4 regions of the Oceanobacillus sp. FSL K6-0127 genome follow, and region 2 is predicted to be linked to each of the others. Evidence: riboswitches for the same ligand, from Rfam matches in the RefSeq annotation. Region 2 holds a riboswitch; each other region holds the start of a gene.
The links. A riboswitch is a leader RNA that binds a small molecule or an ion and turns the genes downstream of it on or off. The one in region 2 is predicted to bind S-adenosylmethionine.
Positions count from the first base shown of each region.

Region 1: linked by a shared signal. The riboswitch ahead of MHH64_RS00015 (O-acetylhomoserine aminocarboxypropyltransferase/cysteine synthase family protein) and the one ahead of MHH64_RS11660 (bifunctional homocysteine S-methyltransferase/methylenetetrahydrofolate reductase) in region 2 are both predicted to bind S-adenosylmethionine.
Region 3: linked by a shared signal. The riboswitch ahead of MHH64_RS09220 (cyclase family protein) and the one ahead of MHH64_RS11660 (bifunctional homocysteine S-methyltransferase/methylenetetrahydrofolate reductase) in region 2 are both predicted to bind S-adenosylmethionine.
Region 4: linked by a shared signal. The riboswitch ahead of MHH64_RS17930 (LLM class flavin-dependent oxidoreductase) and the one ahead of MHH64_RS11660 (bifunctional homocysteine S-methyltransferase/methylenetetrahydrofolate reductase) in region 2 are both predicted to bind S-adenosylmethionine.

Region 1 is NZ_CP150287.1:1,748-4,871, forward strand. Features, by position in the region: gene rarD (EamA family transporter RarD) at 1-884, shown strand, start outside; SAM riboswitch class I at 1,016-1,128, shown strand; gene MHH64_RS00015 (O-acetylhomoserine aminocarboxypropyltransferase/cysteine synthase family protein) at 1,535-3,124, shown strand, end outside.
Region 2 is NZ_CP150287.1:2,345,787-2,348,910, forward strand. Features, by position in the region: gene MHH64_RS11660 (bifunctional homocysteine S-methyltransferase/methylenetetrahydrofolate reductase) at 1-1,243, opposite strand, end outside; SAM riboswitch class I at 1,431-1,536, opposite strand; gene MHH64_RS11665 (reverse transcriptase-like protein) at 1,774-2,427, shown strand; gene MHH64_RS11670 (hydroxymethylglutaryl-CoA synthase) at 2,622-3,124, shown strand, end outside.
Region 3 is NZ_CP150287.1:1,819,597-1,822,720, forward strand. Features, by position in the region: gene MHH64_RS09215 (5-methyltetrahydropteroyltriglutamate--homocysteine S-methyltransferase) at 1-381, opposite strand, end outside; gene MHH64_RS09220 (cyclase family protein) at 403-1,155, opposite strand; SAM riboswitch class I at 1,255-1,357, opposite strand; gene MHH64_RS09225 (MBL fold metallo-hydrolase) at 1,538-2,467, shown strand; gene MHH64_RS09230 (CBS domain-containing protein) at 2,539-3,124, shown strand, end outside.
Region 4 is NZ_CP150287.1:3,633,745-3,636,868, reverse strand. Features, by position in the region: gene MHH64_RS17940 (LLM class flavin-dependent oxidoreductase) at 1-566, opposite strand, end outside; gene ssuE (NADPH-dependent FMN reductase) at 601-1,152, opposite strand; SAM riboswitch class I at 1,534-1,640, opposite strand; SAM riboswitch class I at 1,768-1,874, shown strand; gene MHH64_RS17930 (LLM class flavin-dependent oxidoreductase) at 1,962-3,014, shown strand; gene MHH64_RS17925 (alpha-L-glutamate ligase) at 3,033-3,124, shown strand, end outside.

The sequences.
Region 1 (3,124 bases), 2.1 Mb from region 2:
CCGGCATCATCTATACATTCAGTGCCTACCTCTTATGGGGGATTATTACAATGTACTGGAAACAAATTGATTATGTTCCAGCTGGGGAAATTCTAGCACATCGAATAGCATGGTCAGCAGTATTTATGCTGCTTCTTGTCATTTTTCTTGGTAAATGGAATAACTTCATACAGGAATGCCGACAAATTATGAAAAAGAAAAAGCAATTACTTGGGATCACAGCTGCCGCGATTGTGATTACATTAAACTGGTTTCTATTTATTTGGGCAGTTGTTCAAGGACATATCCTGCAAGCAAGTCTTGGATACTATATCAACCCGCTTATTAGTATTTTACTAGGAATTATCATTTTGAAAGAACCTGTAACGAAAGGTCAATTACTTTCCTTTATTTTAGCAGCAATTGGTGTGCTTTACTTAACATTCAGTTACGGTGTATTTCCATGGATTTCACTGCTGCTAGCAACCACATTTGCATTATACGGGTTACTGAAAAAAACAGTGAATGTCAGCGCAATCTCCGGGCTGACAATTGAAACATTGCTTATTACACCAGTCGCACTTATTTACTTATGGATTATTCCAAGCGGTTCATTTACTTTTACACCATTTATAACAGTTACGAACCTATTTTTAATTGGAGCGGGTATTGCTACCGCTGTTCCACTATTGTTATTTTCCAGTGGTGCAAAGCAGATTCCTCTAGCCATGGTAGGTTTCCTGCAATATATCACACCTACCATGATGCTTGTAATTGGTGTGTTTTTCTATAAAGAGCCCTTCTCACAAGCACATCTAGTTACGTTTGCTTTTATTTGGACTGCTTTATTTATATATATGGCGTCTATTTATAAAAATTCGCAGCGTCGTTTGAGAACACATTAAAATGAATCTCTGGCTTTAGGTAAATCCTGCAACATGCAATTACATTCAACCTAATTTAAACTTTTCAGAAAACATCATTGACAGATAATAGAATTCATTGTATACTCACACTAACTTAAATAATGCAACATCTCTTATCAAGAGCGGCGGAGGGAATAGGCCCTATGAAGCCCGGCAACCTTAAAGCATTAACCTGCTTGTAACGGTGCTAAATCCTACAGGGTAAAAACCTGGAAGATGAGAGGAGGAACGGTTCGTACATACGCCCTCTTCTTAGGAAGAGGGCTTTTTCATTTTCCCTCTTCAAACACAAAAGCGTAAGCGCCCGGTTAGCGACGTACGGACTGAGCCACAGGAGATAAAGGAAACACGCCCCTTTAGGGGTATGCCGATGTTAGGCGTAGCCTGGTTTAGTCGGCCATCCTTTTACCTAGAGTCAATGTTGACTTTCACCACAAGGGTATAAGTGCGACTAGGCCACATGTCTTAGCCAGTCGGCAAGTCTTCTTTATCGTACGGAGGCGAGGGAAGTCTCGCTACAGCTTTAGCGCTGGAGCTGGACGTGGCTGTTTCGGTAGCCAAGTGATCCACGGTATTAAAGTTTATAGTTTTCTAGTGAAAAACATAACATTTCAAGGAGGAATTTTATTATGTCACAATTTCAGCCAGAAACGGTATTACTTCATGGTGGTCAACAGCCGGACCCAACTTCAGGTGCGCGTGCTGTTCCAATCTATCAAACAACTTCTTATGTTTTCCGTGATACAGAACATGCACAAAACTTATTTGGTTTAGCAGAATCAGGTAATATATATTCTCGTATTATGAATCCAACGGTTGATGCATTTGAACAGCGTGTTGCTCAGCTGGAGGATGGGGTTGGTGCTGTTGCAACATCATCCGGAATGGCTGCTATTACGCTAGCAATTTTGAATATCGCGGAAGCTGGGGATGAAATTATTGCGGACAGCAACCTATATGGCGGTACGTACAATCTCTTTGCAGCGACCCTTCCACGCTATGGGATTACAGTAAAATTTGTTGATGGTACAAAACCGGAGGAATTTGAAGCTGCGATTACCGATAAAACAAAAGCTATATTTGGTGAAATCATCACAAATCCAAGTCTTTACGTATTTGATGTAGAAGCTGTTGCTGATATTGCACATGCTCATGATATTCCATTAATTATTGATAATACTTTTGCCCCTTATATCGCAAAACCGCTCACTTGGGGCGCAGATATTGTTATTCATTCCGCAACAAAATGGATCGGCGGTCACGGAACGACAATTGGCGGGGTCGTTGTTGATGGTGGAAGATTTGACTGGAATAACGATCGATTCCCTGGCTTCACCGAGCCTGACGAAACATATCACGGCTTAAAATATAAAGATCTTGGTCCAACAGCATTTATTACAAAACTTCGTGTTCAATTATTACGTGATATCGGGGCATGCTTAAGCCCCCAAAGTGCATTTTTATTTTTACAAGGACTAGAAACGCTACATTTACGAATTGAAAGACACGCACAGAACGCAGAAAAAGTTGCTGCCTATTTACAAAAACATGAAGCAGTAGAATGGGTCAGCTTCCCTGGTTTAAAGGAACATCCATCACATGGGCTTGCTAAGAAATATTTCAAGAGCGGCTATGGATCGATTATTACATTCGGTATCAAAGGGGGACGCGATGCAGGTAGAAAGCTAATCGACAATGTGAAGCTATGGTCACATGTAGCAAATGTTGGAGACGCTAAATCCTTAATCATCCATCCTGCTTCAACGACACATCAGCAGCTAAATGCTGAAGATTTGAAGAAAAGCGGTGTAACTGAAGAGCTTGTCCGCTTGTCGATTGGACTAGAAGCTGTAGAAGATATTCTGGCAGACTTAGAGCAAGCAATTGATCAAGCAACTGGAGTTAATCAAGCTGCACAACAATCGAATGACGCTGTAATTAAAAGCTTGCTTTCCTCTCCATTTAATCGTCAGGAAGGTATTCGCAAAAAAGTTATTGCTAGCATCGGGATTGATCAAAGCGAAACGAAATCCTTAGAAAAACTTGGTTTTGAAATCATTTCTGTAGAAGATGATCCAGCTAATGAATTATCTGTAATTTCATCTCCTGTTGATGCATTATGGGTTAAGGATAAAGAACTTCCAGCTGCAGTTATTGAACAATTGGTAAATAAAGAAATAAAATTTATTTTTGCCGAAGGAGCAGCAAGCACAAATCAA
Region 2 (3,124 bases):
CCGTAATTGCCAAAATTTCATGAATCCCTAACGTGTCGAGTCCCATTAAATGGGATTGCAGCCCGATTAAATTACGATCGCGGCAAGTTAAGTGAACGAGAGGTCTTAGCCCAACCTCTTGTTTTATTTTTTCGGCGATCGCAATATTGCTAATTCTTGGTGATGCTAACGAGTTGTCAGCTAATGTAATTGCATCGACACCAGCCTTCTTTAATGCCTTCACGCCTTCCATATATGCGTCTGTTTGCAGATGCTTCGGAGCATCTAGCTCAACGATGATGGAATGTCTTTTCTTTACGATATCGACTAAAGGGGTCTCTTTAGTCGTCTGATTACGTGTTACTTCAATAGGGGAAGGCTTTCTAATAATCTTCTTTTCCGTTAATGGCTTTAAATTACGAACTCCTTGCGCTAATCCTTTGATATGCTCAGGGGTTGTTCCGCAGCAACCGCCAAGCAAGCGAACACCTTCATTGCGAAAATCTTCGGCGCATCGAGTGAAATAGTCAGGTTTATTTTCGTAAACGAGCTTGCCCTCGTGATAAGCTGGCAGACTAGCGTTTGGGTAAGCCGCTAAGAATGTCTTATCTGACAATGGAACATCTTTTAATGATTGCAGCATATGAAATGGACCTAAGTGACAGTTGACGCCAACAATATTACTACCCGTATCTTCTAGCCGTTGTAAAGCATCCTTTAGCTGGATACCATTTTCAAGAATACCTGGTACGTGCATGGAGACATTTGTGATAATCGGTATTGTTGTTTCTTCTCGGGCAATTTCTAATACGGTTAATAGCTCATCAAGATTGTAATAGGTTTCTAAAATAAGGCCATCTACACCTTCTAACAGTAAGCAATATAGCTGTTCTCGAAAGCTTCGTTTGATTTCTTCTTTTGTATCATTTAATGCTTGTGCGCCATGTATCCCTCCGATAGTTCCGAGAACAAAAGTGTCTTTTTTAGCAGCCTTTCTAGCAAGTTCCACTGCTTTGGTATTGATTTTTTTAACTTGATCTTCTAAGCCATAACGAGCAAGCTTAATGTAATTTGCTCCGTACGTATTGGTTTGGATTAAATCGGATCCCGCCTCAATATATGATCGATGAATACGGGTAATTTGTTCCTCATGTGTTAAATTCAATTCTTCAAAGCAACGGTCAACGCCGTATGAATACAGCAACGTTCCCATTGCACCGTCACCAATAAGGATCCTTTCTTCAAGAGCACTTAATAAACTCATTTTTCTGTCCTCCTTTATCGTTAAAAGTAGCAATTACCTCATTTCATTTTCTTCACTACCTTTTAATTCACTCCTTTGAAGCTGTCATTAGTGGAAAATTGTATTCGTGGTGATAAGAAAAGGTGGGAAAACATAAAAAGACCCCTTCCGAAAAGAAGAGGTCATGTATGTATTATTCACTTTACTCTTCTTATCTACCAAGCATTAATGCTTGTTGGAATTAGCACAGTACTTAAAAAAGCCTGTTGCCGAGGTATCGTAGGGCCAAATCCCTCCACCTCTCTGGATAAGAAAATAACGAATATTCAGTTGTTAAATCCATTTTGCATAAATTTTATAGTTTTGTCAATTGTTTTATTAAATACATTTTTGTTATTATTAAAACAAATTTGTGGTGTTGCTAAGATATGTGCATTTTTAGGATACAATATAAAATAATATGAATGAAAGGTTCATTCATTAAATGTGTTTTATTCAAATTTCATGTCATTTATTTTGTTTTATATCCAAGTAAAAAGGAGGGTTTATCTATGCAAGTGAGAATGGAATTAACATATCGTACAAAAAAGGGATTAGAGACGATGCTTAGCTCAGATATGATGCAAGCTGGACAAGCCGTCATCATTGCTGAAGACATGGAGAAAACTGGAAGAATCAAGCAATTAACATTTATTGATAGCAATGATAGAAGCTGGACCTATAAGCAATTAAAGAAATACATGGAAGAAATTAAAACGGAACCGCATGATATAACTGTCTATTTTGATGGTGGATTTGACTTGAAGACAGATAAAGCAGGTCTTGGCTGTGTCATTTACTATGAGCAAAATGAAAAGGCCTATCGGATAAGAAAAAATGCTTTAGTGGAAGGCCTTATAAATAATAATGAAGCAGAATATGCGGCGCTTCATTTAGGATTAACTGAATTAGAGCTATTAGGTGTGCACCACTTACCAGTAACATTTGTTGGAGATTCAAAGGTTGTCATTCATCAGTTGGATGGGGAATGGCCATGCTATGAAAAGGAGCTAGCAGCATGGATTAATCGGATTGAACAAAAGTTAGAACAGCTTGGAATTGCCCCAACTTATAAAGATGTGTCCCGGAAAATGAACCGTGAGGCTGATCAATTAGCAACACAGGCCCTACAAGAGATTGAAATTATGAGTCATCGTGAGCGCTGATAGATAATCAATCATACAGACAAATTAGCTAATCCGGTAGTTTAGAAAACCTTTCCATCTAACTTCAAATGAGTTGTTTTTCGTAATACATTATATTATCATTTAACTGTTGTTTAATTTAAAAAATAATAGTTGTGCACTATTTCACGAAGCAGTACAGTATAAAATTTTGGTAGTTGTAAAGGAGCAGGGCATTGAATATAGGGATTGATAAGATAGGTTTTTATACACCGCATTTATATGTAGATATGAACAAATTAGCTGTTGCAAGAGACATAGAGCCGGAAAAGTTCACCGTTGGAATTGGACAGGAAAAAATGGCGATTCCGCCTATTACACAAGACCCGGTTACATTGGCTGCGAACGCTGCACTTGGGATTTTAAACGAGGCAGATAAAGAGAAAATCGATTTTGTTATTTTTGGTACCGAATCAGGTATTGATAACTCGAAGTCTGCAGGGGTCTATGTACATAATTTACTTGGGTTAAATCCCCATGCACGTACTGTTGAAATGAAGCAGGCATGCTACGGTGCAACTGCTGGAATTCAATTGGCAAAAGGGCATATTGCATTAAATCCGGAAAGCAAGGTATTGGTAATAGGTTCTGATATCGCGAGGTACGGTCTAAATACCCCCGGTGAATCCACACAAGGTGCAGGAGCAGTTGCGATGGTGATTAGTGCAAATCCAAGAAT
Region 3 (3,124 bases), 530 kb from region 2:
AAACTCAATAAAATCTTTGATGAATGGATGGTCTGGGTTAAATGCTATTTTTCCAACATTGCGCACGTCGTATTTTTCCGTTTCCACGTCCACAAATTTAAATCCATGATCTGGTACATAGCCTTCAATACCAATAAAATGCTCTAAGAAATCTGTATGCCAAAATCTTCTGCGAAACTCCCCATCGGTTACAGCCTGAAGGCCAACTTCAATTTGTTTATCAACCACTCGCTTAATTTCCTCTGTCTCAATCGTACGAAGCTCACTTGCCGGAATAGCTCCTTCTTTAAAATCCTTTCTCGCTTTATGAACCCTTTCCGGTCGTAATAAACTTCCTACGTGATCTGCTTTAAATGGTGCTTTAATTAATGTTTTCGTCATGAAAATCCCTCCATATTTTTATTAAGGTAATATTGCAAAAGATCTTACTGGGAATCCAGTTGCTTTTTCTGGTTTGGCAACGATATTAAAGATATAAGCACCTTTTGTTGGTACTTTATCTAAATTGGTTAGAAGCTCGATTTGGTATGTATCTTGCTCCAGCACATAATACTCGCCAATGAGTGAGCCATTCTTTCGGACATCGATGGAGGAATCTGTATCAAATGTTTCATGACCGACAGCATTTACGTTTCTTTCTTCAAATAAAAATCGCAATGCGTCAATTCCCCATCCAGGCAAGTGACTATTACCAGCTTCGTCCTTATTTTCAAAAGCAGTTTTATCTGGCCAACGTTTACTCCAGTCGGTTCGTAACGCTACAAATGTACTTGCTTCAATCTCACCATTTATTGCTTCAAATGCTAGAATATCTTCTTTCGATAAGGTGAAGTCATTATTTTCTAAAGCTTCCTTTGACTTATCGATCACCACAAGCGGTAAAACAAGTTCCTTTAATTCAAGCTCTTCAAGATAACGTTGATCCTGTACAAAATGAATTGGTGCATCAATGTGTGTGCCGTATTGTCCAGGAAAGGTAAATCGTTGTGCGAAAAAGCCATCATCATGTGTGAAAAGTGTTTTGAATTCGGCATCGTCAAATGCTGCGAAATGTGGTGAGTTTGGCCCGAATGCGTGCGTGAGGTCTACCCAATTTTTCTTTTTCAGTAACGCAATTGCCTGTTGTAATTCTGTTCCTGCTTGAACCGTTGCCATTTAATCCCCTCCAGTAGTTTTTTAAAACTTCTTTAAAGAAAAGAAAAAACCTCTTCTTAAAAATAAGAAGAGGTTAGGCACCGTATCGTCTAATATCTCTTCTTATCTTCAAGCAATCATTGCTTCTGGAATTGGCACAGTACTTAAAAAGTCTGTTGCCGAGGTATCATAGGGCCAGTCCCTCCACCTCTCTGGATAAGAAAGTTTTTTGTATGAAATTAATAATTAGAATACTCCATACGATTCTGAATGTCAACCATTAAAATTAAGAATATTACATGTAGCGTGAAAAAAATTGCAAAAGTTAGAGATTCTTGCAATCTAACTGATCAACGCTAAAATTAATAGTATAGAAGGAGCTTTGTACAATGGGGATGATATTTTGTTAGTTAATGTAAGTGAGGGTATAGAAAAGCTAGTCGTTCGTTTTCCAGGAGGAATGCAAGAGGTAAATAGCTATCTTGTCAAAGGAGAGAATGGCTATACCGTTATTGATACAGGGATTTATTCAGAGGAAGCAATTGCGACTTGGGAAGCGCTATTTGATACTGGTGTTGAAGTGAAAAAGGTTGTTTTAACACATACACATCAGGACCATATTGGTCTAGCGAGATGGTTTCAGGAGAAAAAGGGAGTTCCCGTTTACACATCGAAACTCGGGTATAAGGAAATGCTGAAACATCGTGATAAGAAGAGAATTAAAGAAAATCTTGCTGATTTGCTTCATATGCATGGTGGGCCGAATTTGCCTGGCAGAATAGGTAATGATTCCTTTATCTATGAATTTGAACCAGATGGATTCTTTGATGAAACTGATACCATCCTGTTAGGGAATCAGTGTTTTGAGGTTGTTTGGACACCGGGTCATGCTCCGGATCACTATTGCTTTTATCAAAAAGACAGGAAGCTAATGCTAATTGGCGACCATATTTTAAATAAGATTTCTCCTGTAATCGGTTTGTGGACAGGGGAGGAATTCAATCCATTAAACGATTATTTTGCATCCGTTGAGCGGATGCAGCATTATCCGACAGCATTAGCCTTACCAGGGCATGGTGAGAATATCCATCGCTTGAGTGAACGTGTACAAACATTGATTCAAGGACATGAGCGTCGGTTAAATGAGGTTGAAAGCATTGTGAAAGCAGAGACTTTGACAGCAGCCGAAGTGTGTGAAAAAATTTATGGCAGCCTAAAATTTAGTCACTTTGTTAGCCCATTTATGGCGACTTTAACAAGACTAATATACTTAGAGTCTATGGATAAGATACACCGATTTTATGATAATGAGAAAGTTTATTTTCAGCATTAACCAGTCGTAATATTTGAGTGTACGAAATCACTGGTATGTAGAAGAGAGAAAAAGAATAAGGAGGGCGGAAAGTGAATCGTGTTAACAATCCGATACTAAAACAAAATGAAACTGTCGTGCATCGAAACTCAGATCGTTTTTTGACGGCGTTCAATCGAATCGAAAAGGGCTTAAAAGCTTTGCTTATTAAGAAAGAAATGGGGTTTTCAAGAGCTGTTAAAGTCCTGGGTAAATCAAATGCGTTGATAAAACAGTTTCAAGATGACCTGCTTGAATTTGCTGAGTTACGAAATGCTATTGTACATAACAAGACGGATCTCATGTATACTATTGCAGAGCCACATGATTCCGTTGTAGAACGGATAGAAGCAATTGAAATTGAACTTTTAAAGCCTAGAAAAGTAGACCCGCTTTTTATTCGTAAGGTCGTATGCTTTCAAGAAACCGAGCCATTATCGAATGTACTAGAAGTCGTTAATAAGCAAGGGATTACGAAGTTTCCAGTATACAGTGGTAATGTGTTTCAGGGGTTAATTACGCATAAAGGAATTACAAAATGGTTTTCGAAAGGTATCGAAAATCGATTAACCTCTCTATTAGATGCAAGATTAGTAGAGGTCTTGGAATGTGAAAAAAGGGATAACTTTAGATTCATAT
Region 4 (3,124 bases), 1.3 Mb from region 2:
CGATTTTCTTTGTCAAGCTTTACCGCATCATCTTCCCAGCTTTCTTCCCAAAGCTTATAGCAAACTTCCAAATATTCCTCCGCAATATTATAGCGTTCATCATGATTAATCTGATCTTCTAATCCCATATTAACAGCTGCGCTTTTTAAATAAGAGGTAACGATGTTCCAGCCAATACGTCCATTTGTTAAATGATCTAACGTACTGATTTTACGAGCAAATGTGTATGGATGCTCATGTGTCACAGAAGCAGTAATTCCAAAACCCAGATGCTTTGTCACTGCTGCCATGTATGGAACAATTAGAAATGGATCATTAACTGGTGATTGCACACCATTTCTTACTGCTGCATCACGGGATTCACCATATACATCATAGGTCCCTAATACATCTGCAATAAAGACTGCATCGAATCTTCCATTTTCTAATGTTTTTGCAAGCTCAGTCCAATAGGCACTATCTTTGTATCGATGCGACTGATCATCTGGATGTGTCCATAGTCCAGGTGATTGATGTCCCGGAGTATTCATATCGAAAGCATTTAAAAAAATACGCTTTTTTGTCATATTATTTCTCCCTTTTTATTATTGAATAGCATCTTTAGTACGTAACAACTTCTCTAGCAACTGGATTATTTATAAGCTGAACAAAGTAAAAGAGTTGTTTTTTTGTTCGTTGTAAAATATCTTCATCAATAATTGGAAGGGGATTTTGCTTATCAATCTGTCTATCCAATAGGTAAAGACCTTTTAAATTATGTGCTTTTAATGTAGCAAGAACTGGCTTTAACGTATATTCGACAGCAAGTAAATGGGAGGGACTTCCACCTGTCATAAGCGGTAGTACTGGCTTATGTTTCAAAATATCCTGTGGCAATATATCAATCAAAGCTTTTAGCACACCGGAATATGCTCCTTTATATACTGGTGATCCGACGATTAGTCCTTTGGCATGTTGGATTTTGACTGCAATTTCTTTAACAGCAGTACTATTGAAATTTCCTTGAAATAAATCTTCATATGGTACATCTTTTACAGAAATATGCGTTACTGAGAATTGCTCACCTTCTAATAAAGTACCTAAATATTTAAGCACCTGCTCAGATCTTGAAAACTCAGAAGGACTTCCGGATAGAATTACAATCTCGCTCATGTAAACATTCTCCTTTAGCTTTTTATTTGTACTCTACGAAACACTGGTTAATATTAGACTTTTGAGAAACTGCACTAATCTGTAATGATGGATTGGTACGTATACTCGCTACGGAAACACACTACGCTTTATTCGGGTGACCCGTGAACCTTTTTGAACTGTCGTTTTTGAAGTCTCACTATGGCTCCGTCCCCCGGCAGAAGTCACTGTTTGTTTCCACCGCTAGTGCTAGATCATTGTGTATATTTAGCGGAATTGCTCATACCAAAGCAGTTAGTTCACAGTTTAAATTTAGTTGACAGGTACTAAATATTTAATACGAGTAAAAAACCCCCTTTTCTTCTAAAAAGAGAAAAGAGGGTACACTACATCATTTATCAGCTCTTATCTCTCAAGAAAAAATCTTGCTGGAAGTAGCACCTTTCTAAAATAATTAGTGGTTGCTGAAGCGTCATAGGGCCAGTTCCCTCAGCTTCTCTTGATAAGAATTTTCAATTGTTGGATATATTCTAATATATCAAATCATATAAGTCAACTAAGAATTATAAGAATTAATTGATTGACATTTCTTAAGTTTTATATTATTATTCAACCAACAACTTCATTATTTGATTTATCTTATCACGAGAGGTGGAGGGACATGGCCCAAAGAATCCTCGGCAACAGGTTCATTTAAGAATACTGTGCTAATTCCATCAAGCAGACTGCTTGGAAGATAAGAAGAGCATACATACATAATATGTAAAACCTCTATTCTTATCCTAGAATAGAGGTTTTTTGTTGAACAGAAGTTAGGAGGAGATGGAACAATGAAATATGGGTTTTGGTTACCGATTTTTGGTGGATGGCTAAGGAATGTAGAGGATGAAAATATGCCACCAACATTTGATTACGCAAAGAAAGTCATTCAACACGCTGAAACGTGGGGTTATGATACAACGTTAATAGCTGAATTATATTTGAATGATATTAAAGGGATTGAAGCCGATTCTATTGAAGCATGGACAACTGCCGCAGCACTGGCAGCTGTTACCGAGAAAATGGAAATTATGACCGCTGTCCGACCGGTATTCCATAACCCGGCGGTAACTGCTAAAATGGCCGCAAATATTGACCAAATTAGCAATGGTCGATTCACTTTAAATGTTGTCTCTGGTTGGTGGGAGGAAGAGGCCAAACAGTATGGTGGAGAATTTACAGAGCATAATGATCGCTATGATCGTACAAGTGAATTTTTAGAAGTTTTAAAAGGATTATGGACGGAAGAGACATTTTCTTATGATGGAAAGTTTTATAACATTAAAAATACAAATTTATCACCAAAGCCAGTTCAACGGCCAAATCCAATTTTATATGCTGGTGGTGAGAGTGAAAAAGGAAAGCAAGTTATTACAGCTTATTGTGACGCATATGTGATGCATGGCGGAACGGTGGAAGAAGTTAGGAATAAAATTGAAGATATGAAGAGACGTAGAAAGAAGGCTGAAAAAGAAGCATTGCAATCATTTAGTATGGCTGCCTATGTTATTTGCAGAGATACGGAGGAAGAGGCACAGGAAGAATTACACCGTATTACGACAGTTAAAGATGCAGCAGGCTATGCAGGTATGAAAGATTTTACAACGAAATCAGAGCTTGAGCAACAGCTTAAATTGCAAGATTACTCAGTATCAAACCGGGGATTGCGTCCGAATCTTGTTGGCACACCGGAACAAATTGCAAAGCGAATTTTAGCTTATGAAGCAGCCGGAGTAGATCAACTATTATTACAATGCTCTCCACAGCTTGAAGAATTGGAACGCTTTGCAAAGCAAGTAATGCCTAAGGTTGAAGAATTACGTAATACATTAACGAATATCTAAGTTAGGGGAGAATTATAAATGAGTAAAATATACGTTATCCATGAAAATAATGAGTGGACAGAGCATTTAATTAATCGATTAAAAGAGCTTAATTTACCTTATGAAGATTG